DNA from 2 places in the Micromonospora sp. CPM1 genome. Region 2 is predicted to be linked to the other one. Evidence: predicted binding sites of a transcription regulator. Region 2 holds the regulator's gene; the other holds the start of a gene.

Region 1 (14,300 bases), on a different contig from region 2:
GGCCACCGCCGCCGCGCCGGTGAGCAGCCCGGCGCCACGCAGGAACCGCCGCCGCGACTCCGCGTCGTCGTCGTGCCGGACCGGCTCCCAGCCGCCGGGGGTCTCCCCCTCGCGGGCGAGCGCGGCGACCGCCGGGGGCGGCGCGGACGGCGGCGTGGCGCGGGGTGCCCGGTCACCGTCCGCCGGCTCCGTCCCGCGCTCCGCCGGATCGGTCCCGGCCCGGTCGCGTCGCACCGCGTCGAACCGATCCCGCCCGGACCGCTCCCGGCGCGCCGGATCGGCGCTCAGCGGCCCGGCCACGAAGGCCCAGAGCGTCAGCGCGCCGAGTCCGCCGCCGACCAGGGCGGGCAGCGCGTCGAACGCGTTGGCGCCGGCCCGGGTCAGCGCGGCGGCGACGCCGAGCACCGTGAACGCGGCGACCCCGGCCAGGCCGAGCACCAGCCGCCGGGCCGCCGTCAGGCCGAGCAGCGCCCCGAAGGCGGCCAGCAGCAGCGCGGTCCCCACCAGCAGGGCGATCTTGTCGTACGTGCCGAAGACGTCGATGGCGAACTGCTTGAGCGGCTCGGGGACCAGGTCGACGACGAGTCCGCCGACGGCGACGAGCGGAGCGGACCGGGGACCGGTCAGGACCGCCACGGGTTCGGCGGTGCCGAGGGCCACCACGGTGGCGACGACACCGGCCGTCGCCGCGCGGCGGCGGGAGAGGGTGCTCACGGCGTCCAGTCTGGTCGACCCGCCGGGCCGGCTGCCAATGTCGTCAGCGTTCCGTAAGCAGATACGCGTCAGGGCACACCACCGGGTCGGCGGTGTGCCCTGACGTCGGGCGTGCTCTTCGGGTCAGAAGCCCGGGCCGTGCTGGTGGCCGTGACCGTGCGAGTGGCCGTGCCCACCGGCGGCGGCCGGCTCCGGCTCGGCCGGCTTCTCCACCACGAGGCTCTCGGTGGTGAGCAGCAGGCCGGCGATCGAGGCGGCGTTGCTGACCGCGTTGCGGGTCACCTTCACCGGGTCGATGATGCCGGACTTGGCCAGGTCGACGTACTCGCCGGTGGCGGCGTCGAGGCCGTTGCCCCAGTCCTGGCCGACGACCTTCTCCACCACCACGTAGCCGTCGTGGCCGGCGTTCTGCGCGATCCAGCGCAGCGGCTCGACGAGCGCCTTGCGCACGATCGAGACGCCGACCTTCTCGTCACCGGTGAAGCCCAGGTCGTCGTCGAGCACCGGCAGGATCTGGGCCAGGGCGGCGCCGCCACCCGGGACCGTACCCTCCTCGACCGCGGCCTTGGTCGCGGCGATGGCGTCCTCGATGCGGTGCTTGCGCTCCTTCATCTCGACCTCGGTGGCCGCGCCGACCTTGATCACGGCGATGCCGCCGGAGAGCTTCGCCAGCCGCTCGGCCAGCTTCTCCCGGTCCCACTCGGAGTCGGAGGCCTCGATCTCCTTGCGGATCTGCGCGACCCGGTCGGCGACCTCGGAGGCCTGCCCGCCACCGTCGACGACAGTGGTGTTCTCCTTGTCGACCACGACGCGGCGGGCGGTGCCGAGCACCTCCAGGCCGACCTGGTCGAGCTTGTAGCCCAGCTCCGGGGCGACCAGCTCGGCGCCGGTCAGGATCGCCATGTCCTGGAGCATCGCCTTGCGGCGGTCGCCGAAGCCGGGGGCCTTGACGGCGCAGACCTTGACGGTCTTGCGCAGCGCGTTGACCACGAGCGTGGACAGGGCCTGGCCCTCGACGTCCTCGGCGACGATGAGCAGCGGCTTGTTGTTCTGGAGGACCTTCTCCAGCAGCGGCAGCAGCTCCTCGATCGCCGAGATCTTCTGGGTGGTGATCAGGATGTACGGGTCCTCCAGGACCGCCTCCTGCGCCTCCAGGTCGGTGACGAAGTTCGGCGAGATGAAGCCCTTGTCGAACTGCAGACCCTCGGTCACCTCCAGCTCGGTGGTGAGCGCGGAGCCCTCCTCGACGGTGATGACGCCGTCGCGGCCGACCTTCTCCATCGCCTCGGCGATCAGCTCGCCGATGGCGGCGTCCTGCGCGGAGACGGTCGCGACGTGCGCGATCGACTCCTTGCCGGCGACCTCGACGGCCTTGCCGAGCAGCGCCTCGGAGACCTTGGCGGCCGCCGCGTCGATGCCCCGCTTCAGGCCGATCGGGTTGGTGCCGGCGGCCACGTTGCGCAGGCCCTCGCGGACCATGGCCTGGGCCAGCACGGTGGCGGTGGTGGTCCCGTCGCCGGCGACGTCGTTGGTCTTGGTCGCCACCTCCTTGACCAGCTGCGCGCCGAGGTTCTCGTACGGGTTGGTGAGCTCGATCTCCTTGGCGATGGTCACGCCGTCGTTGGTGATCGTGGGCGCACCGAACTTCTTGTCCAGGACGACGTTGCGCCCGCGCGGGCCGAGGGTGACCTTCACCGCGTCCGCGAGGGCGTTGACACCGTGCTCGAGCAGGTGCCGGGCGTCGTCCGAGAAGCTGAGGATCTTCGCCATCAGTATCCCTTCGAAGCGACGTTGCCCCGGCCCGGCGAGCCGGACCGGGGCAACGACACTGATCGGTTGCTTACTTCTCGATGACCGCGAGGACGTCGCGGGCGGAGAGCACCAGGTACTCCTCGCCGGCGTACTTGACCTCGGTGCCGCCGTACTTCGAGTAGAGGACGGTGTCGCCGACCTTCACGTCGATCGGCACGCGGTTGCCCTTGTCGTCGATCCGGCCCGGGCCGACAGCGAGGACGGTGCCCTCCTGCGGCTTCTCCTTGGCGGTGTCGGGGATCACGATGCCCGAGGCGGTGGTGGTCTCGGCCTCGTTCGCCTGGACCACGATGCGGTCCTCGAGCGGCTTGATCGCAACCTTGGTCGCGGTAGTCACGGGCATACCCTCCCGGGTACTTGGTGTCGTTGCCGGCCGGCATGCCGACCAGCGTCAATCTGCCACATGCCACCGGGCGGGGCCGTCGTCGCGGGTGCCGGTCCGCCTGGCGCTCAACCCCCGGGCACGAGGCTCGGGTGTTGGCACCCTCAGGGTGAGAGTGCTAATCGCAGGTTATTCCTCGGCTAGCACTCCGTCAAGGAGAGTGCCAACGCGTCGCCCTCCGTGTCGCGCCGGAACCGGGCCGGGAGAATGAGCGCGTGGATCTCGACCAGCTCGCCGCACTGCGTACCCCCGAGGGGTCGGCGGCGCTCGCCGCGGCCGAGCGGGTGGCCGGCGGCGACCCGCTGGCGGCGGCGGCCGCGCTGCGCTCGGCCGGCCTTCCCGGCGGGCTCGCGGCGGCGGCGCTCACCCAGGCCGAGCTGCGCCGCCGGGCGGCCGGCAAGTTCGGCGCGGCGGCGGCCGGGATGTTCCTCACCCGGGCGGGGCTGGAGCAGGCGACCCGCCGCGTGGTCGCCGACCGGCGCGCGGCACGGCTGCGCGCCGCGGGCGTGACCACGCTGGCCGACCTGGGGTGCGGCCTGGGGGCCGACGCGCTCGCCGCGGCCCGCGCCGGCATCCGGGTGTACGCGGTGGAGGCCGACCCGGTGACCGCCACGATGGCCGCCGCGAACGCCGAGGCGGCCGGGCTCGCCGATCTGGTGACGGTCTCCTGTGGTGACGCCACGGCGTTCGACGTGACCGGGGTGGACGCGGTGTTCTGCGATCCGGCCCGGCGGCGGGCGGGCACCGGGCGGCGCGTCTTCGACCCGAATGCCTACTCGCCGCCGTGGGACTTCGTCACCGGCCTGGCCGCGCGGGTGCCGCGCACGGTGGTGAAGGTGGCGCCCGGGCTGGACCACGCGCTCATCCCGGGCGGCGCCGAGGCGGAGTGGGTGAGCGTGGACGGCGACCTGGTCGAGGCGGCGCTGTGGTGCGGCGAGCTGGCCGAGGTCCCGCGCCGCGCCACGGTGCTGCGCGAGCGCGACGACGCGGTGTCGCTCCTCACCGGCACGGGCGCGCAGGAGGCGCCGGTGGGACCGGTCCGGCGGTTCCTCTACGACCCGGATCCGGCTGTGGTGCGCGCGCACCTGGTCGCCGAGCTGGCCGCCGACCTCGACGCCACGCTCGCCGACCCGTCGATCGCCTACCTGTACGGCGACCAGGCCCGGCCCACCCCGTTCGCCCGCTGTCTGGAGATCACCGACGTGCTTCCGTTCTCGCTCAAGCGGCTGCGCGCCCTGCTCCGGGAGCGGCGGGTCGGCCGGGTCGAAATCCGTAAGCGCGGGTCGGCGCTGGAGCCGGAGAAGCTGCGCCGCGACCTGCGACTGTCCGGCGACGAGGCGGCCGGTCTGGCGCTGACCCGGGTGGCCGGCGACCCCACGGTGCTCGTCTGCCGGCCGGTTCCGGCCGGCGGCTGACCCCGGCGCGCGGTTTCGGCTCGCGGTCGGCCGACAGCCGGGCTAGCTTGACGCCCATGGCGGGCCCCGGCACTCCGGCGATCGCGTTGCTGAGCAAGCGGAAGATCGCCCACAGCACCCACACCTACGACGTGTCGCCGGACGCGCCGAACTACGGCGCGCTCGTGGCGACCGCGCTCGGGGTGGCGCCGGAGCGCGTGTTCAAGTCGCTCGTCACCGAGGTCGACGGCGGGCTGACGGTGGCGGTGGTGCCGGTGACCGGCGAGCTGGACCTGAAGGCGCTCGCCGCCGCGGCCGGCGGCAAGCGGGCCACCATGGCGGACCGGGCGACCGCCGAGCGGGCGACCGGGTACGTCCGCGGCGGCATCAGCCCGCTCGGGCAGCGCAAGCGGCTACCGACGGTCATCGACGCCTCGGCGCTGGCGCATCCGACGGTGTACGTCTCGGCGGGTCGCCGGGGGTTGCAGGTGCAGCTCGCGCCGACGGATCTGGTTGCGCTCACCGGGGCGACGACGGCATCGATCGCCGCCATCTGAGCGGGGTCGTGACGGTACGTGTGGGAGCGTTCCCGGAACGCGCTCTCCCGGTGGTGTCCCGTGGGTGACAACCGCGTTGCTGAATTGTTACCGCCGCCAACAAACTTCTGACCTCGGCAGTCTTGCGGCGCATGGGAAACGGGGAATACGTTGCCGGACACAACAAAACATCACCACTCCCCCACCTCCGAAAGGACCCTGCACATGCGCAAGGGCTTCCTCACCTTCGCGGCCGTCGGTCTTCTCGCGACCGGCAGCATGGCCGCATGCGGTGACAACGGCGGTTCTTCCGACGAGGCCGGCGGCTCCAACGCCAAGAAGCCGAAGATCGGCGTGATCCTGCCGGACAGCAAGTCCTCCGCCCGCTGGGAGGGCGCGGACCGCAAGTACCTCAAGGCGGCGTTCGACGCGGCCGGCGTCGAGTCCGACATCCAGAACGCGCAGAACGACAAGACCGCGTTCCAGACCATCGCCGACCAGATGATCACCAGCGGCGTCAACGTCCTGATGATCGTCAACCTGGACTCCGGCACCGGCAAGGCCGTGCTCGACAAGGCCAAGTCGCAGGGCGTCGCGACCATCGACTACGACCGGCTGACCCTGGGCGGCTCCGCCCAGTACTACGTCAGCTTCGACAACGAGGCGGTCGGCAAGCTCCAGGGCGAGGGCCTGAGCAAGTGCCTGACCGACAAGGGCGTCAAGAACCCGTCGATCTCGTACCTCAACGGCTCGCCGACCGACAACAACGCCACCCTGTTCAAGAACGGGTACGACTCGGTGCTCAAGCCGAAGTTCGACTCGAAGGAATACACCAAGGTCGCCGACGACCCGGTGCCGGCCTGGGACAACGCGCAGGCCGCCACGATCTTCGAGCAGCAGATGACCAAGGCCGGCGGCAAGATCGACGGCGTGCTCGCCGCCAACGACGGTCTCGGCAACGCGGCCATCTCGGTGCTGAAGAAGAACAAGCTCAACGGCAAGGTCCCGGTGACCGGTCAGGACGCCACCAAGGAGGGCCTGCAGAACATCCTCGCCGGTGACCAGTGCATGACCGTCTACAAGGCGGTCAAGAAGGAGGCGGACGCCGCCGCCGAGCTGGCCATCGCGCTCGCCAAGGGCGAGAAGAAGGACACCGGCCAGACGGTCAAGGACCCGGAGGGCAACCGGGACGTGCCGGCCGTGCTGCTCGAGCCCAAGGCCATCTACAAGGACAACGTCAAGGACGTGGTGGCCGACGGCTACGTCACCAAGGAAGAGCTCTGCACCGGTGCCTTCGCGAAGCTCTGCACCGACGCCGGCGTGAGCTGACCCACCCGCCTCAGGCGGCGCCGGACGGGATCCGAGACCTCCCTCCGCCCAAAGGAGAACCCCGTGTCCGCAACCCCCCTGCTGGAGCTACGCGGGATCGACAAGAGCTTCGGTCCCGTCCAGGTGCTCCGCGACGTCGCCTTCGCCGCGCACCCCGGCGAGGTGACCGCGCTCGTCGGCGACAACGGCGCCGGCAAGTCGACCCTGGTCAAGTGCATCAGCGGCATCCACCCCACCGACGCCGGCGAGTTCCTCTTCGACGGCAGGCCGGTGACCATCAACAGCCCCCGCGACGCCGCCGCGCTCGGGATCGAGGTCGTCTACCAGGACCTCGCGCTCTGCGACAACCTCGACATCGTGCAGAACATGTTCCTCGGCCGGGAGAAGCGCAGCGGCATCGTGCTCGACGAGCCGACCATGGAGCAGATGGCCGCCGAGACGCTCGCCGGCCTGAGCGTGCGCACCGTGAAGTCGCTGCGCCAGCACGTGGCCAGCCTCTCCGGCGGCCAGCGGCAGACCGTCGCCATCGCCAAGGCCGTGCTCTGGAACAGCAGGCTCGTCATCCTGGACGAGCCGACCGCCGCGCTCGGCGTCGCGCAGACCGCCCAGGTGCTGGAGCTGGTGCGCCGGCTGGCCGACAACGGCCTGGCCGTGGTGCTCATCTCGCACAACATGAACGACGTCTTCGCCGTCTCCGACCGGATCGCCGCGCTCTACCTCGGCCAGATGGTCGCTCAGGTGAAGACCACCGACATCACCCACTCGCAGGTGGTCGAGCTGATCACCGCCGGCCGCTCCGGCAGCCTCGGCCTCACCGGCGAGCCGGGCGGCAACGGCGCCGCGCCCGCCGACACCACTCCAGGAGCCGTCCGATGACCGCCATCGTCGTGAAGAAGGAAGGCCCGGCCGGTGTCACACCGACACCGACCATGAGCAGCCACGTGAACAACTACTGGCGCCGGGTACGCGGCGGCGACATCGGCGCGCTGCCCGCTGTGGTCATGCTCGTGGCGCTGGCGGTGGGCTTCTCGATCGCCCGCCCGTCGTTCTTCACCGCCGGCAACCTGGCGAACCTGTTCACCCAGGGCGCGGCCGTCACGCTCATCGCCATGGGCCTGGTCTTCGTCCTGCTGCTCGGCGAGATCGACCTCTCCGCCGGCTTCGCCAGCGGCGTCTGCGCCGCGATCCTGGCCAATGTGGTCACCGTGCTCGGCTACCCCTGGTACGTGGCGGTGCTCGCCGCCGTCGTCACCGGCGTGGTCATCGGCACCGTGCTGGGCCTGCTGGTCGCCAAGGTCGGCATCCCGTCCTTCGTGGTCACGCTCGCCGGGTTCCTGGCCTTCCAGGGCGTCGTGCTGACGCTGATGGACGAGGGCGCCAACATCGCGATCCGCGACGACGTGCTCGTCGCGATCGCCAACCGCAACCTCACCCCCGCGCTGGGCTGGGCGCTGGCCGCGGTGGCAGTCGCCGGGTACGCGGCCGTGCAGTTGCTGCGGTACCGCAACCGGGCCGCCCGCGGCCTGCTCACCGACCCGATCGCGGTGGTCGCCGCCCGGATCGCCGGCCTCGCGGTGATCCTCGGCGTCGCTGTCTACGTGCTCAACCTGGAGCGCAGCCGCAACGTGCTGATCACCTCGCTCAAGGGCGTGCCGATCGTGGTGCCGATCATCGCGGTGCTGCTGATCGTCTGGACGTTCGTGCTCCAGCGCACCAGCTACGGGCGGCACATCTACGCGGTCGGCGGCAACGCCGAGGCGGCCCGCCGGGCCGGCATCAACGTCGACCGCATCCGCATCTCCGTCTTCGTCATCTGCTCCTCGATGGCCGCCATCGGCGGCATCGTGGCCGCCAGCAGGGGCAACTCCGTCGACCCCAACACCGGGGGCAGTAACGTACTGCTCTACGCCGTCGGCGCGGCGGTGATCGGCGGCACCAGCCTCTTCGGCGGCAAGGGCCGGATCCTCGACGCCGTGCTCGGTGGCGCGGTGGTCGCGGTCATCGACAACGGTATGGGACTGATGGGATACAGCTCGGGCGTGAAGTACGTGGTCACCGGCGTGGTGCTGCTCGCCGCGGCGACGATCGACGCGCTGTCGCGTCGGCGGGCCGCCGCCACCGGCAACCGCTGATCAGGGGTACGGAAACACCATGGCAGTGGCAATGCGCGCGGGCCCCAGTCAGGACGAGATCCGTCGGCAGAACCTGGGCGCATTGCTCCGCTACGTACACGTTCACGGGGCCACCACCCGCGCCGAACTGACCACCGCGCTCGGACTCAACCGCAGCACCATCGGCGCGCTGACCGCGGACCTGGCCGGCGCCGGTCTGGTCAGCGAGGGGACGCCGAAGGAGACCGGCCGGGCCGGACGACCGTCACTCGTCGTCCGGCCCGAGTCGGAACGGGTCTACGCGTACGCGTACAGCGTCGAGGTGGACCGGCTGCGGGCCGCGCGGGTCGGGCTCGGCGGTGAGGTGCTCGACCGCCGGGAGATGGACCGGCCGCGCAACCTGGTCGCCGGGGAGGCCGCCCCGCTGCTCGCGGGCGCGGTCAAGGAGATGCACCAGTCGGTGCCGGCGGACGCGGTCTGCGTGGGCGCCGGGCTGGCGGTCTGCGGCATGGTCCGCCGGGAGGACGGTCTGGTCCGGCTCAGCCCGACCACCGGCTGGGTGGACGAGCCGATCGGCGCCGCGCTCGCCGTCGAGCTGGGGATAGACGTACCGATCACGGTGGGCAACGTGGCCGACGTGGCCGCGTACGCCGAGCACGCCCGCGGCGCGGCGGTCGGCTGCGACAACGTCATCTACCTCTACGGCGACGTCGGTGTGGGCGCGGGCATCATCGCCGGAGGGCGGCGGCTGACCGGGCACGGCGGCTACGGCGGCGAGGTCGGCCACATGGTGGTGGTCCGCGACGGGGTGCGCTGCGACTGCGGCCGGCGCGGCTGCTGGGAGACCGAGATCGGCGAGCACGGGCTGCTGCGCGCCGCCGGCCGGTCCGAGGCACGCGGCCGGGACGCGCTGCTCGCCGTCTTCGACGCCGCCGACCGCGGCGACGCCCGCGCCCAGACCGCGGTACGGCAGGCCGGTGACTGGCTCGGCTTCGGCGTCGCGAACCTGGTCAACATCTTCAACCCGGAGATGGTCATCTTCGGCGGCACCATGCGCGACCTCTACCTGGCCTCCGCCGCGCAGGTGCGCAGCCGGCTCAACTCCAACGGGCTGCCCGCGTGCCTGGAGCACGTGCGGCTGCGTACCCCGAAGCTCGGTGACGACGCGGCGCTGATCGGCGCCGCCGAGCTGGCGTTCGAACGACTCCTCGCCGACCCGCTGAACTGATCGGCCCGCCGATCCGTACCAGTGTGCGGACGGGCGGCCGGCTTGCGCGGCCGTCCACGACCCCGCGTACCGGTCCGGACCGAGGAGGCACCGCAACCATGGCATCGCTGGAATCCGCACGCCGCAAGCTGGCGCACCGGGTGGTACTGCTGCTCGCCGCGCTGGGCGCGGGGATCGGCGTCGTTCCCGGGACGGCGCAGGCCGCACCCAACCCCGGCGTGCAGATGAACGCCGCCGACATGACGCTGCTCAACGGCGTACGGCTGGCCGGGCTGTGGGAGATGCCGGCCGGGCAGATGGCGGCCGAGAAGGGCCAGTCCGCCCGGGTACGCGAGGTCGGCGCGGAGATCGCCAAGCAGCACGCGGAGCTGGACCAGCTGGTGGTCGAGGCGGCCAACAAGCTCGGCGCCACCCTGCCGACGGATCCGACGGCCGAGCAGCAGGGGTGGCTGACCGAGATGCGGAACGCCACCGGCGCCCGGTTCGACCAGATCTTCGTCACCCGGCTGCGGGTCGCCCACGGCAAGATCTTCCCGGTGATCGGCGCGGTCCGGGCCAGCACCCGCGACCCGATCGTGCGCAAGCTGGCCGAGGACGCCAACACGTTCGTCAACGACCACATGACCATGCTGGAGAGCACCGGGCTGGTGCGCTGGCAGCAGTTGCCACCGGCCGCGCTGCCGCCCGCGCAGAGCGACTCGCTCGTCGCCGCCGCCCAGGCCAACGTGGGCAGCGGTGGTGGGCTCCAGGTCGGCACCGGGGTGGTGTGGGCGGTGTTCCTGATCGCGCTCGGCACCGGCGGGTACGCGACCTGGCGGCTGACCCGCCGTTCGTGACCCGTCCGTCGAGCGGGCCCCGGCACGTCGCCGGGGCCCGTCGCGCGTCCTCAGCCGTGCCAGGAACGCCACAGCGCGGCGTACGAGCCACCGGCCGCGACCAGCTCGTCGTGTGATCCCAGCTCGGTGATCCGGCCGTCGGCGACCACCGCCACACGGTCCGCGTCGTGCGCGGAGAAGAGCCGGTGCGCGATGGCGATGACGGTACGGCCCTGAAGCACCGCCGCCAGCGACCGTTCCAGGGCCCGGGCCGCCCGCGGGTCGATCAGCGAGGTTGCCTCGTCCAGCACCAGCGTGTGCGGGTCGGCGAGCACCAGCCGGGCCAGCGCGAGCTGCTGCGCCTGCGCCGGGGTGAGCGGGTGTCCGCCCGCGCCGACCTGCGTGTCGAGCCCGTCCGGCAGGGCCAGCGCCCAGTCCAGCGCGTCGACGGCGGCCAGCGCCGCGCGTACCCGCTCCGGGTCGGCGTCCGGCCGGACCATCGCCACGTTGTCGGCGAGCGTGCCGATGAACACGTGGTGCTCCTGACTGACGAGCGCGACATGGGTACGCAGCTCGGCCAGGGGCATCCCGGCCAGCGGGCGGCCGTCCACCGTCACCGTGCCGGCGTTCGGCGCGTGCACGCCGGCCAGCAGCCGGCCCAGCGTCGACTTGCCCGCCCCGGACGGGCCGACCATCGCCAGCCGCTCCCCCGGCCGGGGTTCCAGCGTCACGCCGTGCAGCACGTCGTGACCCGGGCGGTACGCGTACCGGACGTCGTGCGCGGCGAGCCGGCCGTCGCCGCCCGCACTGCCCCGAGCGGCGGTGCGCTCGTCCGGCGTGCCGGATGCCCTGGTGCGCTCGTCCGGCTCGGCCGCCACCCCGAGCAGCCGGGCCAGCGAGGCGCCGCCGACCTGGAACTCGTCCAGCCAGCCGAGCAGCCGCTCGATCGGGTCGGTGAGCTGCTGGGCGTAGAGCGTGGCGGCGGTGACCTGACCGAGGCTGGCCCAGCCCTTCAGGTGGAACCAGCCGCCGATGAGCAGGGTCGCCACCATCGGCACCAGGTAGCCGAACTCGGCCACCGGCCAGAACACGGTCCGCAGGTGGAGCGTGTAGCGCTCGGCCGCGTACGACCGGCGGATGTCCGCGTCGCCGCGGGCCCGGCGGCGGGCCGCCTGCCGCAGCGCCTCGGTGGTCCGCGCCCCCTCGACCGTCTCGCTGATCCCGTCGGTGATGTCCGAGTAGGCCGCGTTCTCCCGCAGGTAGCCCTGCGGCGCACGGCGCAGGTACCAGCGCGTGCCGGCCCACAGCACCGGCACCGCCAGCAGGCTGGGCAGCGCCAGCAGCGGACCGGTCAGCAGCAGCGCGCCGAGGATCAGCAGCACGGTCAGCGCCGCGATGAGCGTCTCCGGCCCGGCGAACCGGACCGTACGGGACAGCGCGGCGACGTCCCGCGAGGTGCGGGTGAGCAGGTCGCCGGTGCCGGCCCGCTCGACTGTGGCCAGCGGCAGCGCGAGCACCCGGTCGACGAACTCCTCCCGCAGCTCGGCGAGCACCCGCTCACCGAGCCGGGCCGAGGCCAGGTGCGCGAAGCGGACCAGCACCGCCTGCACCACCACGAACGCGGCGATGGCCGCCACGACCCGGTCCACTGTCGTCGCGGCGATGCCCTGGGAGATCCCCTGCACCAGGTCGCCGAGCAGGCGCGGGGCGACGAGCCCGGCCCCGGCGGCGAGCGCGTGCAGGCCGAGCGCGGCGGCCAGGCCACGCGGGTGACGGCGGATCAGCTCGCGCACGTACCGGCGGACCTGGGCGATGTCGGCGACGGGCAGCGCGTTGCTCATCGGTCCTCCTCCCGGCTCACCGTGGCGGCGTAGCGCGGCTCGGCGGCGAGCAGTTCCTCGTGCCGGCCCTCGGCGACGACCTTGCCGTCCTCCACGAAGACCACGTGGTCGGCGTGGCCGAGCACCAGCGGGCTCGTGGTGCAGACGAGCGTGGTCCGGCCGTGGCGGGCCGGACCGAGCCGTTCGGCGATGCGCGCCTCGGTGTGCGCGTCCACCGCGCTGGTCGGCTCGACCAGGATCAACGTCTCCGGGTCGGCGACGAGCGCGCGGGCCAGCCGCAGCCGTTGCCGCTGCCCGCCGGAGAACTCCCGGCCGCGTTCGGCGACCTCGCCGTCCAGGCCGCCGGGCAGCGCCTCGACGATGTCGGTGGCGCTCGCCGCGGCCAGCGCCGCCTCGACGGCGCCGGGCTCGGCCCGGTCGTGCGGGTCCAGCTCCGTGCGCAGCACGCCGCTGAACAGCTGCGCGTCGTTGTCGGCCACCAGGATCCGCTCCCGCACCGTCGCCAGTGCCACGTCCCGCAGCGGTACGCCGTGCAGCGTGACGTCCCCGTCGGCGTACCGGCCGAGCCGGTCGGCGATCTCGGTGGCGTCCTGCGGGGTGGCGGTGGCCAGCGCGGTGAGCCGGCCCGGTCGCAGGACGAGTCCGGAGCGTACGTCCGCCAGCTCGCCCGGACCGGCCGGCACCGGCCCCGGGGTGGCCGGGTCGGTGAACTCCGGCGCGAGCCGCAGCAACCGGACCACCCGGCGGGCCGCCACGTGTCCCCGGGTCAGCTTGTCGGCCGCCTCGGTGAGGTTGCGCAGCGGGCTGACCAGGAACGCGGTGTAGCCGTAGAACGAGACCAGCTCGCCGGCGCTGATCTCGCCGCGCAGCGCGAACCGGGCGCCGAGCCAGGTCACCAGCACCACGAAGACGCCGGGCAGCAGGATCTGCGCGGCCTGCAGCAGCGACTCGACCCGGGCCACCCGCAGCCCGTCCGCGCGCAACGCCTGCGAGCGTTGCCGGTAGCGCTCGGACAGCACCGGCTCACCGCCGACTCCGCGCAGCACGCGCAGGCCGGAGACGATGTCCGCGGCCCGGGCGGTGAGCCGGCCGGTCGAGTCCCGGTACGCGGCCTGCTGCCGGTGCAGCGGGCGGATCAGCAACGCCACGAGCGCCATCAGCAGCGGCACCCCGAGCACCACCACGAGGCCGAGCGGCTGGGAGGCGTTGAGCAGGATCACCGCGACGGTGACGATGCCGACCACCGAGCCGGCGCCACGGGCGGTGATGTCGATGGCGCTGCCGATGTGCTCGATGTCGGCGGTGCCGATGCTCACCACCTCGCCCGCCGCGACCCGCCGGGGCAGCGCGGCACCGAGGCGGTTGGTGGCGTCCACCGTCACCTGGACGGTGCGGTAGGCGGCGCCGAGCCAGTTGTGCACCGCGCAGCGGTGGCGCAGGATCCCGGCGACGGCCTGCACCAGACCCAGCCCGAGCAGCGCCAGACTCCAGCGCACCAGCGCGTCCGGGTCGCGTTGGGCCAGGCCGGCTTCCACGGCGCGGCCGAGCACAGCCGGCACCAGCGCCTGGGCCAGCATCCAGATCACGCCGAGCGCGAGACCGGCGCCGAAGATGACGGGGTGCCGCCCGGCGAGCCACACGAGGTATCGGGTGGCCGACCGCGCGTCGGGGGTGCCGGGATCGCCGGCCGGTGAGAAGCGCATGGCCCACCGACGCTAGGTGCCGGGGCGACCCGTGCGCCAACCAATTCCGGCCGTCGTGACGGCCGTCGCGTCAGCGGTCGACCTGGGTGAAGTCCCAGCTGTGCGGCGGGCGGGCGATCAGGCGCGCCGGCGGCTCCGGCAGCTCCCGGGGGTTGTTCCGCCACTTGGAGATGACCACGAGCCGGTGGTCGGTGGAGGAGAACACCTCGCTGGAGACGTGCATCGGGTCGTGCTCGAACTCGGGCAGCGCGGTCTCGCAGACCCAGGTGATCAGGTCGGCGAAGCCGTACGGCTCGGCCTTGGCCTCCCACATGCGGACGATCATGTCGGTCCCCTCCCCGCTCACACGCTGACCACTGTCAGCGGCATCGCCGAGTCGGCCGGCAGGTCCAGCCGGCTCGGCGCGACGCCCGCGGCCACCAGGTGCGAGCCGAG
Region 2 (14,300 bases):
CTCGACCCCGGCCGGGATCTTGACGGTCAGCGAGCGGCGGGTACGCACCCGGCCGTCGCCGGCGCAGGTCGGGCAGGGGTGCGGGATGGTGGTGCCGTAGCCCTGGCAGACGGTGCACGGGCGGGCCGAGACCACCTGACCGAGGAAGGTCCGCTGCACCGACTGCACCTCGCCGCGGCCGCCGCACGCCTCGCAGGTGGCCAGGTGGGTGCCGGCGGCGGTGCCGGCGCCGGAGCAGGTGGTGCAGAGCACCGCGGTGTCGACGGTGATCGGCGCCTCGACGCCGAACGCGGTCTCGTTGAGGTCCAGTTCCAGGCGCAGGATCGCGTCCGCGCCGGGGCGGGTACGCGGACGCGGGCCCCGGCTGCCGCCCGCGGCGCCGCCGAAGAACGCGTCCATGATGTCCTGGAAGCCGACGAACGGACCGGCGCCGCCCGGGCCGCCGGGACCGCCCGCGCCACCGCCGCCCGGGGCGAGCGGGTCGCCGCCCAGGTCGACGATCTGCCGCTTCCGGTCGTCCGAGAGGACCTCGTACGCGGCGTTGATGTCCTTGAACTTCTCCTGGGCCTCCGGGTCCGGATTGACGTCCGGGTGGAACTGCCGCGCCAGCTTGCGGTAGGCGCGCTTGATCTCGTCGTCGGAGGCGTCCCGGCTCACGCCGAGAATGCCGTAGTAGTCCCTGGCCACTGCGTTAGGTGTCCTCATGTTCGTCTCGCGTCGCTCCGGTCGTCGGCCGGAACCGGCCGTCGGCCCTGACTTGTCAGTTCTGGGCCAGCAGTTCGCCCACGTAGCGTGCCACGGCCCTCACCATGGCGATATTGCCGGGGTAGTCCATCCGGGTCGGCCCGAGCACGCCGAGTCCGCCGACGATCGTGCTGCCCGGTCCGTAGCCGGTGCTGACCACCGAGGCGGCCCGCAGGTTGTCGTATTCGTTCTCGTCGCCGATGAGCACCCGGGTGGTGCTCGGCTCGGTCTCGCCGATCAGCTTGAGCAGCACGACCTCTTCTTCGAGCGCCTCCAGGATGGGCCGCAGCGAACCCTGGAAGTCGAGCAGGCCACCCCGGGTGAGGTTGGCCTGGCCGGCCAGCGCGAGGCGCTCCTCGTGCCGTTCCACGAGCGTCTCCAGCAGCACGGTGGAGAGCGTGGTCATGGCCGGGCGCAGATGCGGCGCTGACTCGTCGACGAGCGCCTGCACCAGCGGCGGCGTCTCGGCGAGCTGGCTGCCGACGAGCTTCTCGTTCACCAGCCGGCGCAGGTCGGTCACGTCGTCGGCGGGCACCGGGGCGGGCAGCTCCACCAGCCGCTGCTCGACCCGGCCGGTGTCGGCGATCATGACGACCATCAGCCGGGTGGTGGAGATCGGCACCAGCTCCAGGTGGCGCACCTTGGAGCGGGCCAGGCTCGGGTACTGCACCACGGCGACCTGCCGGGTGAGCTGGGCGAGCAGCCGGACCGTACGGTGCACCACGTCGTCCAGGTCGACGGCGCCGACCAGGAAGCGCTCGATCGCCCGGCGCTCGGCCGGGCTGAGCGGCTTGACCCGGGAGAGCCGGTCGACGAAGAGGCGGTAGCCGCGGTCGGTGGGCACCCGGCCGGCGCTGGTGTGCGGCTGCCGGATGTAGCCCTCCTCCTCCAGCACCGCCATGTCGTTACGCACCGTGGCCGGCGAGACGCCGAGCTGGTGCCGCTCGACCAGGGCCTTGCTGCCGACCGGCTCCTGCGTGGCGACGTAGTCCTCGACGATGGCGCGCAGCACGGCGAGTTTGCGGTCGTCGAGACCCATTCCCCACCTCCTGACGCACCTCGGTCCGGCCGGCGCGCGGCATCCGCCGGGCGGCTGGCACTCGACTGTAGCGAGTGCCAGTCTACGTCGGCACCCCCGCCGATGCGATGATCGCCTGACGGACCTGCGGTGCGGCCCGCCACACAGCACGGCCCACCAGGGCCGAACAGCCGGTCATCGTCGGTCTGTGTCGCTCTGGTGCGGGTTGCCCGGTGCACCTACCGTGGCGACCATGACAGAACCTCCTCGCCCTCCCGGGGCAGGGGACTCCGGCCCCCAGCCCGACCCGTCGGCGCCCTACGGCTCGCCGGCCGGTGAACCGCCGACCGCTCCACTGTCCGGCGCGCCGGGCGCGGGCGGCTATCCCCCGCCCGGTGACTATCCGCCCCCGGGTGGCTACCCGCCTCCGGGCGGCCAACCTCCGCCGGGCGGCTACCCGCCCCCCGGTGGTTACCCCCCGCCGGGCGGCACGCCGGGCTACGGCGCCGGCTACCCCGCCGGTGGCGGATACGGCCCCGCCGCGTACGCCAACAACGACGAGAAGACCTGGGCGCTGGTGTCGCACTTCGGTGGCGCCGCGGGCGTCATCGTCGGCGGTGGCCTGCTCGGCTGGGTCGCTCCGCTCATCGCGCTGATGAGCCGGGGCCAGCAGTCGCCGGCGGTCCGCGCGCACGCCGTCGCGGCGCTGAACTTCCAGATCACCTGGGCCATCGCCAGCGTGCTCGCCTGGGTGATCACGATCATCACCTGCGGGATCCTGTTCTTCGTCCCGATGCTGGTCTGGCTGGTGCCGCTGATCTTCGGGATCATCGGCGGGGTCAAGGCGAACGACGGCGTGCTCTACCGCTACCCGATGAGCTACAGCTTCACCAAGTGACTCCGCCGGCCGGCCGAGGGGGCGGCCGGCCGGCCCCGGTCACGGCAGCAGGTCGCGTACCACCGCGTCGGCCAGCAGCCGGCCGCGCAGCGTCAGCACCACCAGCCCCCGCGCGTACGCCCCGGCGTCGAGCAGCCCGGCGTCCCGGGCCCGCTCGGCGCCCGCCCGGCCGGCGGCGTCCAGCACGTCCAGCGGCAGGCCGGAGGCGAGCCGCACCCGCAGCATCACGTCCTCCATGTGCTGCTCGTCAGCGGTGAGCCGTTCCCGGGCCAGCGCGGGCGAGGCGCCCTCGGCCAGGCGCGCCGCGTACGCGCTCGGGTGCTTGACGTTCCACCAGCGCACGCCGCCGACGTGGCTGTGCGCTCCCGGGCCCAGACCCCACCAGTCGGCGCTGGCCCAGTAGAGCAGGTTGTGCCGGCACCGGGCCGCCGCCGAGCGGGCCCAGTTCGACACCTCGTACCAGGAGAATCCGGCCTCGCCGAGCGCGGCCTCCGCGGCCAGGTAGCGGTCCGCCGCCACGTCGTCGGAGGGGTACGGCAGCTCGCCGCGGCGCATCCGCGCGGCCAGCCGGGTGCCGTCCTCCACGATCAGGGCGTACGCGCTGACGTGGTCCACGCCCGCGTCGACCACCTGGGCCAGCGAGGCGGCGAAGTCCTCGGCCGTCTCGCCCGGCGTGCCGTAGATCAGGTCCAGGTTCACGTGCTCGAACCCGGCGTCGCGCGCCTCCAGCGCGGCGGCGGTGGCCCGGCCCGCGCTGTGCCGCCGGTCGAGCACCGCGAGCACGCCCGGTGCGGCGGACTGCATGCCCAGCGAGATCCGGGTGTACCCGGCGGCTCGCAGCGTCTTGAGCGACTCCGGGCTCACCGACTCGGGGTTGGCCTCGGTGGTCACCTCGGCGTCGGCGGCCAGCCCCCAGACGCGGTCGATGCCGTCGAGGATCCGGGCCAGGTCGTCGGCGGGCAGCAGGGTGGGCGTGCCGCCGCCGACGAAGACGGTGTCGACCCGGGGCGGCGGCGAGTCGCCCAGCACCCGGGCGGCCAGCTCCAGCTCGGCCAGCACGGAGTCGGCGTACGTCTCCCGGCTCGCCCCGCCGCCCAGCTCCGACGCGGTGTACGTGTTGAAGTCGCAGTAACCGCACCGGCTGGCGCAGAACGGCACGTGGACGTACACGCCGAAGCCGCGCGCGCCGACGGCGCGAGTGGCGGTGGCGGGCAGCGATCCGTCGCGCGGGACGGGTTCGCCTTCTGGAAGGACGCCGGGCATGGCCACTAGTGTGCCCGGCATGACCTCTCCGGACGCTCTCGTGCGAGTCGCCACGGCCCGTGGGGTGACCACCCTCACCCTGGACAGCCCGCACAATCGCAACGCGCTCTCCACGCCCCTGATGACCGAGCTGCTGGCCGGGCTGGCCGGCGCGGTCGCCGACGACGCGGTACGCGCGATCGTGCTCGACCACACCGGCCCGGTCTTCTGCTCCGGCGCCGACCTGAAGGAGACAGCCGCCGCGTACGCCAGCGGGACGGTGCCCGCCGGGATGCTCGGCGACGTGCTCGTCGCGGTGCGAGAGTGCCCGAAGCCGGTGGTGGCGAAGGTGGCCGGGCCGGCCCGGGCCGGCGGGCTGGGCCTGATCGCCGCCGCCGACCTGGCGGTCTGCGCGCAGGAGGCGACGTTCGCGTTCACCGAGGTGCGGATCGGGGTGATCCCGGCGGTGATCTCGGCGACCGTGCTGCCCCGGCTGGGTCAGCGGGCCGCCGCCGAGCTGTACCTGACCGGCGACACGTTCGACGGCCGCCGGGCCGCCGAGATCGGCCTGGTCACCGCCGCGGTGCCGGCCGACGAGCTGGACGCCGCCGTCGAGCGCTACTGCGCCTCGCTGGTCAAGGGCGCCCCCGGGGCGCTGGCCGGGGCGAAGGAGCTGCTGCGCCGGCCCGCCGGGCCGGACCTGCGGGCCGAGATCGCCGAGTTGGCCGCGCTGTCGACCGGGTACTTCCTCTCCGACGAGGGGCGCGAGGGCGTGATGGCGTTCCGGGAGAAGCGTCCCGCCGCCTGGGTACCCGCCGAAGACTGAGGTTCGCGGCGGGCCCCGCGTGAGCCACCTGCGGCCGACGTGGGGCCCGCCGGTCGGCCGAGAGCCGCCGTGGCGGGTGGGACGTACGCTTGTCGGACTGTCGGGACAGGGGGTGCGGGTGCGGACGCGAGCGGCGATCGTGGCATCTGGGGTGGCGGTGTGCGTGCTGGCACTGCTCGCGGTCTACGTCGTCACCAAGCAGTTCGGCGAGCACCTGCGGCTGCCCCTGGCCAGCCGGACCTGCACCGTGAAGGCGGACGGCGAGGTGGTGCTCGGCGCCGACCAGATGGCGAACGCGGCCACCATCGCGGCCATCGGGATGCAGCGCCGGATGCCCGAGCGGGCGGTGGTGGTGGCGCTGGCGACCGCGTACCAGGAGTCGCACCTGCGCAACATCGCCCACGGCGACCGCGACTCGCTCGGCCTGTTCCAGCAGCGCCCGAGCCAGGGCTGGGGCACCCCGGAGGAGATCCAGGACCCGCGGTACGCGGCGAACAAGTTCTACGCCGCGCTGAAGAAGGTCAAGGGCTGGGAGCGGATGCGGATCACCGACGCCGCCCAGCGGGTGCAGCGCTCGGCGTTCCCCGAGGCGTACCAGAAGTGGGCGGACGAGTCGGAGGTCCTCACCCGCGCGTTGCTCGGCCACGCGACCGGCGCGGTGGCCTGCACGGTCGGCTCGCCGCCGACGATGCGCGGCCCGGCCGCCGCCAGCGCCGTGCTGGAGAGCCTGTCGCTGGACTGGGGGCTGCCCCGGCTGGCCACGGCGACCGACCTGACCGCGCTCACCGTGCCGGCCGGCGACGACCGCAACGGCTGGCGGTACGCGCACTGGCTCGTCTCGCACGCCGACGACCACGGCGTGAAGAAGGTCCGCTTCGGCAACCTGGAGTGGACCGCCGAGCAGGGCTCCTGGGCCCGGGTGAAGGGCGATCCGACCACCGAGGTGCGCGCCGAGGTGTTCGCCGCGGCCTGACCGGCGCCCGCCGGGTCAGCCCTTGACCGCTCCCGCCACCAGGCCGGAGACCATCCGGCGCTGCACCAGCAGGAAGAAGACGATCACCGGCAGGGTGAACAGCGTGGACGCGGCCATGACCGAGCCCCAGGCGGTGTCGTCCCGGCCGAAGAAGAACGTCATCGCGACCGGCAGCGTGTACTTCTGCTGATCGTTGATGAACGTCAGCGCGAAGATCAGTTCGTTCCACGCGGTGATGAACGAGAAGATGCTGGTGGCGACCAGGCCGGGCGCGACGAGCGGGAACAGCACCTTGCGGAACGTCTGGGCCCGGCTGGCGCCGTCGATGGCGGCGGCCTCCTCCAGTTCCTTGGGCACCGCGGCGACGAAGCCGCGCAGCATCCAGACCGCGAACGGCAGCGAGAAACCGAGGTACGTGAGGATCAGGCTGGGCAGCGTGTTGTAGAGGCCGAGCCGCTGGATCATCAGGAACAGCGGGATGACCAGCGCCTCCAGCGGGATCATCTGCACCACCAGCAGCATGATCAGGAACGTGGTGCGCAGCTTGAACCGGAACCGGGCCACGGCGGTCGCGGCGAGCAGCGCGACCAGCCCGCTCAGCAGCACCGTCGCCAGCGCGACGAGCGCGCTGTTGAGGAAGAAGTCGGCGAACGTGACGCCCGGGATCAGGTTGCCGGTGAGGATCTCCCGGTAGTGCTCCAGCGTCGGCTCCGCCGGCACCGGCCGGGGGGTGGACGAGAAGATCTCCCGGTTGGGCTTCAGCGAGGTCGCCACCATCCAGTAGACCGGGAACGCGGCGAAGAGCGCGACCAGCAGGCCCGCGCCGTTGAGGGCGATCTTCTTCATCATTCGTCCTCCTGCCGCAGCACCATGCGGACGTACAGGGCGGTCACCACGAGCAGGATCACGGTGAGGATGACGGCGATGGCGGAGCCGAGGCCGTACTTGGGCGGCGGCGAGAACGCCTCCGCGTACGAGTAGATCGACAGCATGAACGTCGACCGGTCCTGGGTGCCGCCGGCCAGCACGAACTGCTGGGTGAAGACCTTGAAGTCCCAGATCGTGGAGAGCACCACGAGGATGCCGAAGACCGGCCGCAGCACGGGGAACGTGACCGACCAGAACACCTTCCACGGCCCGGCGCCGTCGACGCGGGCCGCCTCCTGCAGCTCCGTCGGCACGCTCTTGAGCCCGGCCAGGACGCTCACCGCGATGAACGGGAACGAGTGCCAGACCACCACGAGCGTCAGGATGGCGAAGAACAGCAGCGGGTCGTTGAACCAGCCGTACCCGGTCCAGTCGCTGCGCCCGAACAGCGCCGTGGACAGCCCGTCCGGGAGCTTGTTGAACAGCCAGGTGACCAGGCCGCTGGTGTCGTCGAAGATCCACTTCCAGACGATCGTGCCGGTCAGCGCCGGGGTGGCCCAGGCGAGCATCACGCAGCTCGCCACGAACGTGGCCATCTTCTTGCCCAGGCGGTTGAGCAGCAGCCCGACCAGCGTGCCGAGGATCATCGTGAGCGCCACGTTGGCGAGCGCGAACAGCACGGTGTTGCGCAGCACCGTACGGAAGAACGGGTCGCCGAGGATCTGCGCGTAGTTGGCCAGGCCGACCCACGGCCACTCGCGGTCGCCGCGTAGCTGCCGGACGCTGTCCAGCTTGTGGAAGGACATCCACACGACCTGGCCGAGCGGCCAGAGCAGCAACACGGCGATGATCGCCAGGCAGGGCAGCAGGAGCAGGTACGGAAGGTGGTCCACCCGGCGACGGCGCCGCCGCGCGGGGGTCTCCCGCGCGGCGGCCTCGCCGGTGGCCTCGGTCAGCGTGGTCACTTGGCGTTGAGGATGCTTTCCATCTCGGTGGCCGCGTCGGCGGTGGCCTTCTCGACCGTCTTCTGGCCCTTGATGACCGAGCTGTTCATCGCCTGGGTCACCGTCTTGGTGCGGCTGACCTCGACCCACTTCGGGGTGAGCGGGGTCAGCTTGGTGTTCTGGATGGCGGTGGCGAACGCGGCCATCACCTTGTCGTTCGCGTAGTCGCCGCTGCTGACCAGGTCCTGGTAGACCGGGAAGAAGCCGAGGCTGCTGGCGAACTCCTTGTCCTTCTGCTTGCTCAGCAGCACGGTCATGTAGTCCCAGGCCAGCGCCTGCCGCTCGCTGTCCTTCCAGATGGCGATGTCGGATCCGCCGGCGAACGCCGGGGCGGGCTTGCCGTCCGGGCCGGGGATCGGGAACGTGCCCCACACCTTCTCGATGTCGGGGTTGTCCTTCTTCATCGCGCCGCCCTGCCAGCTACCGGCGAACGCCATGGCGGCCTTGCCGGTGGCGAACTGGGTGCGGGCGTCGACCTCGTTCCACCCGGCCGCGGCCGGCGGGGCGACCTTGTGCACGGTCACCAGGTCGGTCCAGAACTTGACCGCCTTCTGCGCCTCGGGCGTGTTGTAGCCGGACTTCCAGCTGTCGCCCTCCTTGGTGGCGATCTCCGCGCCGGCACCCCAGAGGAAGGAGTAGAACGGCAGCTCGGAGTTGCCGGGCAGGGCGATGCCGTAGGTGCCGGGCTTCTTGGCCTGCACGGCCTTCGCCGCGGCGACCATCTCGTCCCAGGTCGTCGGCGGCTTCACGCCGGCCTCGGCGAACCAGTCGGTGCGGTAGTAGACGGCGCGCACGCCGGCGTACCACGGCACGCCGTACTGCTTGCCGTCGAGCTGGGCGTTCTTGACCAGGTCGGGCAGGATGTCCTTGCCCTCGGACCAGCCGTTGAACTTGTCCGAGACGTCGGCCAGGGCCTCCTGTGCGGCCCAGCCCTGGGTCTCGGTGTTGCCCAGCTCGGTGACGTCCGGGCCCTCGCCACCGGCGAGCGCGGCCTGGAACTTCTTCGGCGCCTCGAGCCAGGGGATGTACTGCACCACGACGTCGGTCTCGGGGTGCTTCTTCTTGAACTCCGCCTCGACGCTGTCGAGGAACGTGGTCTGGGCGTCGCCGCCCTCACCCATCATCCACACAGTGAGCTTGCTGTTGTCGGCGGCCTTGTCGTCGTCGCCGGAGCCACCGCACGCGGTCAGCACCAACGCGGCCGACGCCACGATGGCGGTGACCGGAGCCAGCCGCTTCCACCTGTTCACGCCATATCTCCCTCAGGGCCGTTTGGCACTAACCTTCTCCGCCGCACCTTAGTAGGAAAATTTCCTTTACAACAGGGGGTGTTCGTGACGGAGGGCACAGGCGACCGTATCGCAGCCGGAGGCCCGGCCGACATCGATGCCGTCCGGGCAGTTCAGGGCCCCACGTACGCCGACGGGCGCCCGGCCGGTGAGGCCGGGCGCCCGTCGAGGCGCGTGGTGCGGGGTCAGTAGCGCGAGACGCTGCGGCGACGGCCGATACCGGCCACCAGGGCCACGCCGATCGCGGCGAAGAGCACCTGCAGCAGCAGCTCGCGCCAGTCGATGCCGGCGGTCTCGGCGAAGCCGGAGGCCCGGGCCACGATCGTGCCCAGAAGCGCGGCGCCGACGCCGATCAGCATGTGCAGCCACATCGGCATGTTCTGCCGGCCCGGCACGACCAGCCGGCCCAGCGCGCCGACGATCAGACCCACGACGAGCGCGGTGATGATGCCCCAGACGGTGAACTCCACGGTCGGTCCTCCTAAGCGATTTCGCACGTTCTGTGTGCGTTTGCTGTCGTGCCCGCTAAGTGCCCGACGCATCGAAAACCGAAACCGGCGGCATCGACCGCCGCTCCCCCGACCGGGACGAACCCGCAGGTGGGAGCGCTGCCAGAGGCTGAAAATTTCCTGGGTACGCGAACCGGCCGGCGCCCTGGGGACAGGACGCCGGCCGGTTCGTGGAGCCTGACCGTTACTTCTTGCCGGCGGGCTTGCCGTCGCCGGAGTCGGACGACAGCGCCGCGATGAACGCCTCCTGAGGAACCTCCACCCGGCCCACCATCTTCATCCGCTTCTTGCCCTCCTTCTGCTTCTCCAGCAGCTTGCGCTTCCGGCTGATGTCACCGCCGTAGCACTTGGCGAGCACGTCCTTGCGGATCGCGCGGATGGTCTCCCGGGCGATCACCCGGCTGCCGATGGCCGCCTGGATCGGCACCTCGAACTGCTGGCGCGGGATCAGCGAGCGCAGCTTCGCCGCGATCGTCGTGCCGTACGTGTACGCCTTGTCCTTGTGCACGATCGCGCTGAACGCGTCGACCGGCTCGCCGTGCAGCAGGATGTCGACCTTGACCAGGTCGGACGCCTGCTCGCCGGAGGGCTCGTAGTCCAGCGAGGCGTACCCCTTGGTGCGGCTCTTGAGCTGGTCGAAGAAGTCGAAGATGATCTCGGCCAGCGGCAGCGTGTAGCGCAGCTCCACCCGGTCGGCGGAGAGGTAGTCCATGCCGAGCAGGCTGCCCCGGCGGCCCTGGCACAGCTCCATCACCGCGCCGACGTAGTCGTTCGGGGTCAGCACCGTCGCCCGCACGGTCGGCTCGTACACCTCGGCGATCTTGCCGGTCGGGTACTCGCTCGGGTTGGTGACCACGATCTCCTCGCCGTCCTCCTGGATGGCCCGGTAGACCACGTTCGGGGCGGTGGAGATCAGGTCGAGGTTGAACTCCCGCTCCAGCCGCTCCCGGATGATCTCCAGGTGCAGCAGGCCGAGGAAGCCGCAGCGGAAGCCGAAGCCCAGCGCGCCGGAGGTCTCCGGCTCGTACGTGAGCGCCGCGTCGTTGAGCTTGAGCTTGTCCAGCGCCTCGCGCAGGTTCGGGTAGTCCGAGCCGTCGATCGGATAGAGACCCGAGTAGACCATCGGCTTCGGATCCTTGTAGCCGCCGAGCGCCTCCTTGGCCGGGTTGTTGTTGATGGTGACGGTGTCACCCACCCGGGACTGGCGCACGTCCTTCACGCCGGTGATCAGGTAACCCACCTCGCCGACGCCGAGCGCGTCGGCCTTCACCATCTCCGGCGAGATGACGCCGATCTCCAGCAGCTCGTGGACCGCGCCGGTGGACATCATCTTGATCCGGTCCCGGGCGGAGATCCGGCCGTCGATCACCCGGACGTACGTGACCACGCCCCGGTAGACGTCGTACACCGAGTCGAAGATCATCGCGCGGGCCGGAGCCGCGGCGTCGCCCACCGGCGGCACGAACTGGCGGACGATCTCGTCCAGCAGGTAGGGCACGCCCTCGCCGGTCTTGCCGGAGACCTTGATGCAGTCCGCCGGGTCGCCGCCGATCAGGTGGGCCAGCTCCTCGGCGTACTTCTCCGGCTGGGCGGCCGGCAGGTCGATCTTGTTGAGCACCGGGATGATGTGCAGGTCGTTCTCGAGCGCCAGGTAGAGGTTGGCCAGCGTCTGCGCCTCGATGCCCTGCGCGGCGTCGACGAGCAGGATCGCGCCCTCGCAGGCGGCCAGCGAACGGGACACCTCGTAGGTGAAGTCCACGTGGCCCGGGGTGTCGATCATGTTGAGCACGGCGGTCTCGCCGGCCCGGTCGCCCTCGCGGATCGTCCACGGCATCCGCACGGCCTGGCTCTTGATGGTGATGCCGCGCTCGCGCTCGATGTCCATCCGGTCCAGGTACTGCGCGCGCATCTGCCGCGGGTCGACCACACCGGTGAGCTGCAACATCCGGTCGGCCAGGGTCGACTTCCCGTGGTCGATGTGGGCGATGATGCAGAAGTTCCGGATGCGCGCCGGGTCGGTGGCACCAGGAGCGTTCGCGCCGGGATCGAGCGTCGGTGGCACAGCGGTCCGTTCTGGTCGGCTGACGTGAGCGGCCGGCGCGCCGCCGGCCCCCTCCATGGTCCCACGTCGCCCGGGGCGCGCCCGGACTCCCCCTTCACTCCACCGCTATTCCACGGGTGGCTCCGCTATTCCACGGGTGGCTCGACGAACAGGGCGGCCAGCCTCGGCAGGCGGCGGCGGGCCTCCTCCTCGTCGTCGAAGTCCCAGAAGTCGTTGAGGTCGGGCACCGGAACCGGGTCACGCTCGGCCGGCAGGTCGGACGCGGTGGCCTTCCGGTACGCGTCCCACGGCACCGCCAGCATCTCCTCGCACTCGAACTCCTCGCCGCTGAGCGCCGCGGCACGCACCTGCGGCAGCTCGGCCAGCGCGTCGGGGTCGCCGACCGCCCGCGCGAACACCGCCCGCCCCTGGGTCATCAGCCAGCCCCGGAAGTATTCGAAGCCGTCGTCCGAGGCGCCCCCGTTGATGAGGTAGGCCGCGCCCCAGAGGTCGACCTTGTAGGAGGCGGCGAGCACCCGCCGCTGGTGGTGGGCGTACCCGACGATCTCCTCCGGGTCGCGCTCGGCCAGCAGCGCGACCGCCCGGGCGGCGACCGCGTCGGGCTCTCCCCCGGCACCCGCGCGGGCGTCGTCGATCAACTGCCAGAACTCCTCGGTCCTCATGACGGGCAGTCTGGCAGAGCCCACCGACGCGCCGGTTCGCCGCGCACCGCCGGTGCGGCAGCATGGAGCGGTGCGCGCGATCTCCCTACCGCCGGTTCCGTACGGGTCGACAGCCGTCCGGCCCGGCTGGGCCGACCTGCCGGCCGGGCTGCGGGACGCGCTGGCCGCCCGGATCGGCGGCGAACCGGCGGCGGTCCGGGTGACGGCCGGCGGGTTCACCAGCGGCTTCGCCGCCGTACTGACCGGCCTTACCGGCGAGCGCGTGTTCGTCAAGGCGGCGGCACTGCACGGGCAACGGCACCTGGTCGACTGGTACGCCCACGAGGCGGTGATCCTGGCCCGGCTCCCGGCGGGCCTGCCGGTGCCCCGGCCGCGCTGGGCGCTCACCGAGTCCGGCTGGTACGCGGTCGCGCTCGACGCGATCGACGGGCACACCCCCCGGCTGCCCTGGGAGCCGGCCGAGCTGCACGCCGCCCTCGCCACGTACGCCGAGATCGCCGCCGCGCTCGCCGAACCGCCCGCGGAGCTGGCCGCGCTCCGGCTCCCCCGCCTCGCGGACCTGGCCCGCGACGACATCCTCTGGTGGGGCGAGGTGGCCGCCGGACGCGAGCCGCTGCCCGAGCCGGCGGCCGGCGCGCCGCTGGCCGAGCTGGTCGCGCTGGAGTCGCGCCTGCCCGGGTACGCCGACGCGGCACCCGGGCTGGCCCACGGCGACCTGCGGGTGGACAACCTCCTGATCGACTCCGGCGGACGGGCCTGGCTGTGCGACTGGCCCTGGCTCTGCCACGGGCCGGCCTGGTTCGACCTGGCCGGGCTGCTGCTCACCGCATACGCCAGCGGCCTGGACGCGGACGCCGCGTTCGCCGCCCACCCGGCGGCGGCCGGGGCGCCCGCTGACGCGCTGGACGTGACGCTCGCCGCGCTGGCCGGGTACTTCCTGACCGGCGCCGAGGCCGGGCCGTCCAACGCCTCCCCGCACCTGCGCGCCCACCAGCGCTGGAGCGGGGAGCAGGCACTCGGCTGGCTGGCCGAGCGCCGGGGCTGGTCCTGGGCACACCCCACCCCTTCCCCTTGATCCACACCAGTTCGGCGAGATGGCGGCATCCCACGGGCCCTGACCCCGCCACCTCCCCGAAGTGGCCCGCCGCTTCGGGTTGGTGGTGGGGATCGGACGGGCCGGGCGGAGGCGTTTTGGCTCGTACGGGGCCGACCTGGTAGCCTGGCTTTTCGCGCGGCGATGACGCATGCTCGTCGTGCGCGAAAGCAGACCAACCCGAGCTATCAAGACGAGGCTGTCGCGTGGCGAACATCAAGTCCCAGATCAAGCGCAACCGGCAGAACGAGAAGCGCCGGCTGCGTAACAAGTCGGTCAAGTCGTCGCTGAAGACCGCCATCCGGAAGTTCCACGAGGCTGCCGAGGCGGGCGACACCGAGAAGGCCACCGTGCTCATGCGTGAGGCCACCCGCAAGCTGGACAAGGCTGCCAGCAAGGGTGTCATCCACTCGAACCAGGCGGCCAACCGGAAGTCGGCGATCGCCAAGCGCGTCGCCTCGTTCTCTGCCTGACCAGCGCTACAGATCCCACCGGAAGCCCCGGGGTCATTGTGCCCGCGGGGCTTCCGCCTGTCCGCACTCCCCCACGGAGCGGACGCAGCGCGCGGAGATCTTGGAGGATTTCGGCCCCTATAGGGGCCCTTTCGTACCAAGATCTGCGGCGGTGATCGGTGCCGCCGACGGGCAGCGGTGGCCCGGACTGGGTGCATGTGCGGTCGGCTGGCCGGTGATCACGTCGGCGGGAGGATGCGGACCTCGGGAGGCGCGGCGGGCGGCTTTGGTGTGCCGCAGCCCACCGCGGCCGAGGCGAGCTGGGGGTCGGCGCACACCGGGGACGCCGTGGTCACCGCTCGCCGGGGCGGTCGAACGTCGAGCGTCGCGGCTGGTGGTAGCGGACGCCCCGAGGGTCGGCGACCGGCGTCGGAGTGCCCGGAAACGCCCGCCCGCTCGCCGGCGCCGCGCCGCCTGACAACGCGCGAGCGCTCGCCGATGTCGGTGCGCCCGGCAGTGCGCGGGCGCTAGTGGGCACCCGGGCCCGCCCGATCACCGGCTCCATCTGCCGGCGGAAGCGGTCCCGCTCCTGCTCGGGCACCTGCGCGGCGGTGCGGACGACCATCTCGGCCACCACGTCGTTGAGCTTGACCATCGCGGC

Evidence for each region. The regulator HrcA, encoded in region 2, represses chaperone genes, less so after heat shock. The targets are predictions, from matches to a motif close to GGTTNGCACNCTCNNNNNGAGNGTGCNAACC.
Region 1: groES (co-chaperone GroES) is a predicted target of HrcA. The motif match lies at 3,002-3,032, and genes of this name have one in related genera.

Annotation. Positions count from the first base shown of each region.
Region 1 covers NZ_JAMHIU010000008.1:183,926-198,225, reverse strand. Annotated here, with positions in the region: gene M8C11_RS12505 (sulfite oxidase) at 1-714, opposite strand, end outside; gene groL (chaperonin GroEL) at 838-2,484, opposite strand; gene groES (co-chaperone GroES) at 2,555-2,869, opposite strand; gene M8C11_RS12490 (methyltransferase domain-containing protein) at 3,124-4,323, shown strand; gene ybaK (Cys-tRNA(Pro) deacylase) at 4,380-4,859, shown strand; gene M8C11_RS12480 (sugar ABC transporter substrate-binding protein) at 5,064-6,167, shown strand; gene M8C11_RS12475 (ATP-binding cassette domain-containing protein) at 6,231-7,043, shown strand; gene M8C11_RS12470 (sugar ABC transporter permease) at 7,040-8,299, shown strand; gene M8C11_RS12465 (ROK family protein) at 8,331-9,506, shown strand; gene M8C11_RS12460 (DUF4142 domain-containing protein) at 9,605-10,342, shown strand; gene M8C11_RS12455 (ABC transporter ATP-binding protein) at 10,393-12,162, opposite strand; gene M8C11_RS12450 (ABC transporter ATP-binding protein) at 12,159-13,865, opposite strand; gene M8C11_RS12445 (hypothetical protein) at 13,936-14,190, opposite strand; gene tsaD (tRNA (adenosine(37)-N6)-threonylcarbamoyltransferase complex transferase subunit TsaD) at 14,208-14,300, opposite strand, start outside.
Region 2 covers NZ_JAMHIU010000033.1:27,527-41,826, reverse strand. Annotated here, with positions in the region: gene dnaJ (molecular chaperone DnaJ) at 1-687, opposite strand, end outside; gene hrcA (heat-inducible transcriptional repressor HrcA) at 761-1,783, opposite strand; gene M8C11_RS30440 (DUF4870 domain-containing protein) at 2,016-2,660, shown strand; gene hemW (radical SAM family heme chaperone HemW) at 2,700-3,923, opposite strand; gene M8C11_RS27685 (enoyl-CoA hydratase-related protein) at 3,943-4,728, shown strand; gene M8C11_RS27680 (hypothetical protein) at 4,841-5,701, shown strand; gene M8C11_RS27675 (carbohydrate ABC transporter permease) at 5,717-6,550, opposite strand; gene M8C11_RS27670 (carbohydrate ABC transporter permease) at 6,547-7,533, opposite strand; gene M8C11_RS27665 (extracellular solute-binding protein) at 7,530-8,822, opposite strand; gene M8C11_RS27660 (GlsB/YeaQ/YmgE family stress response membrane protein) at 9,047-9,331, opposite strand; gene lepA (translation elongation factor 4) at 9,555-11,432, opposite strand; gene M8C11_RS27650 (DUF4240 domain-containing protein) at 11,558-12,094, opposite strand; gene M8C11_RS27645 (aminoglycoside phosphotransferase family protein) at 12,093-13,169, shown strand; gene rpsT (30S ribosomal protein S20) at 13,394-13,660, shown strand; gene M8C11_RS27635 (hypothetical protein) at 13,992-14,300, opposite strand, start outside.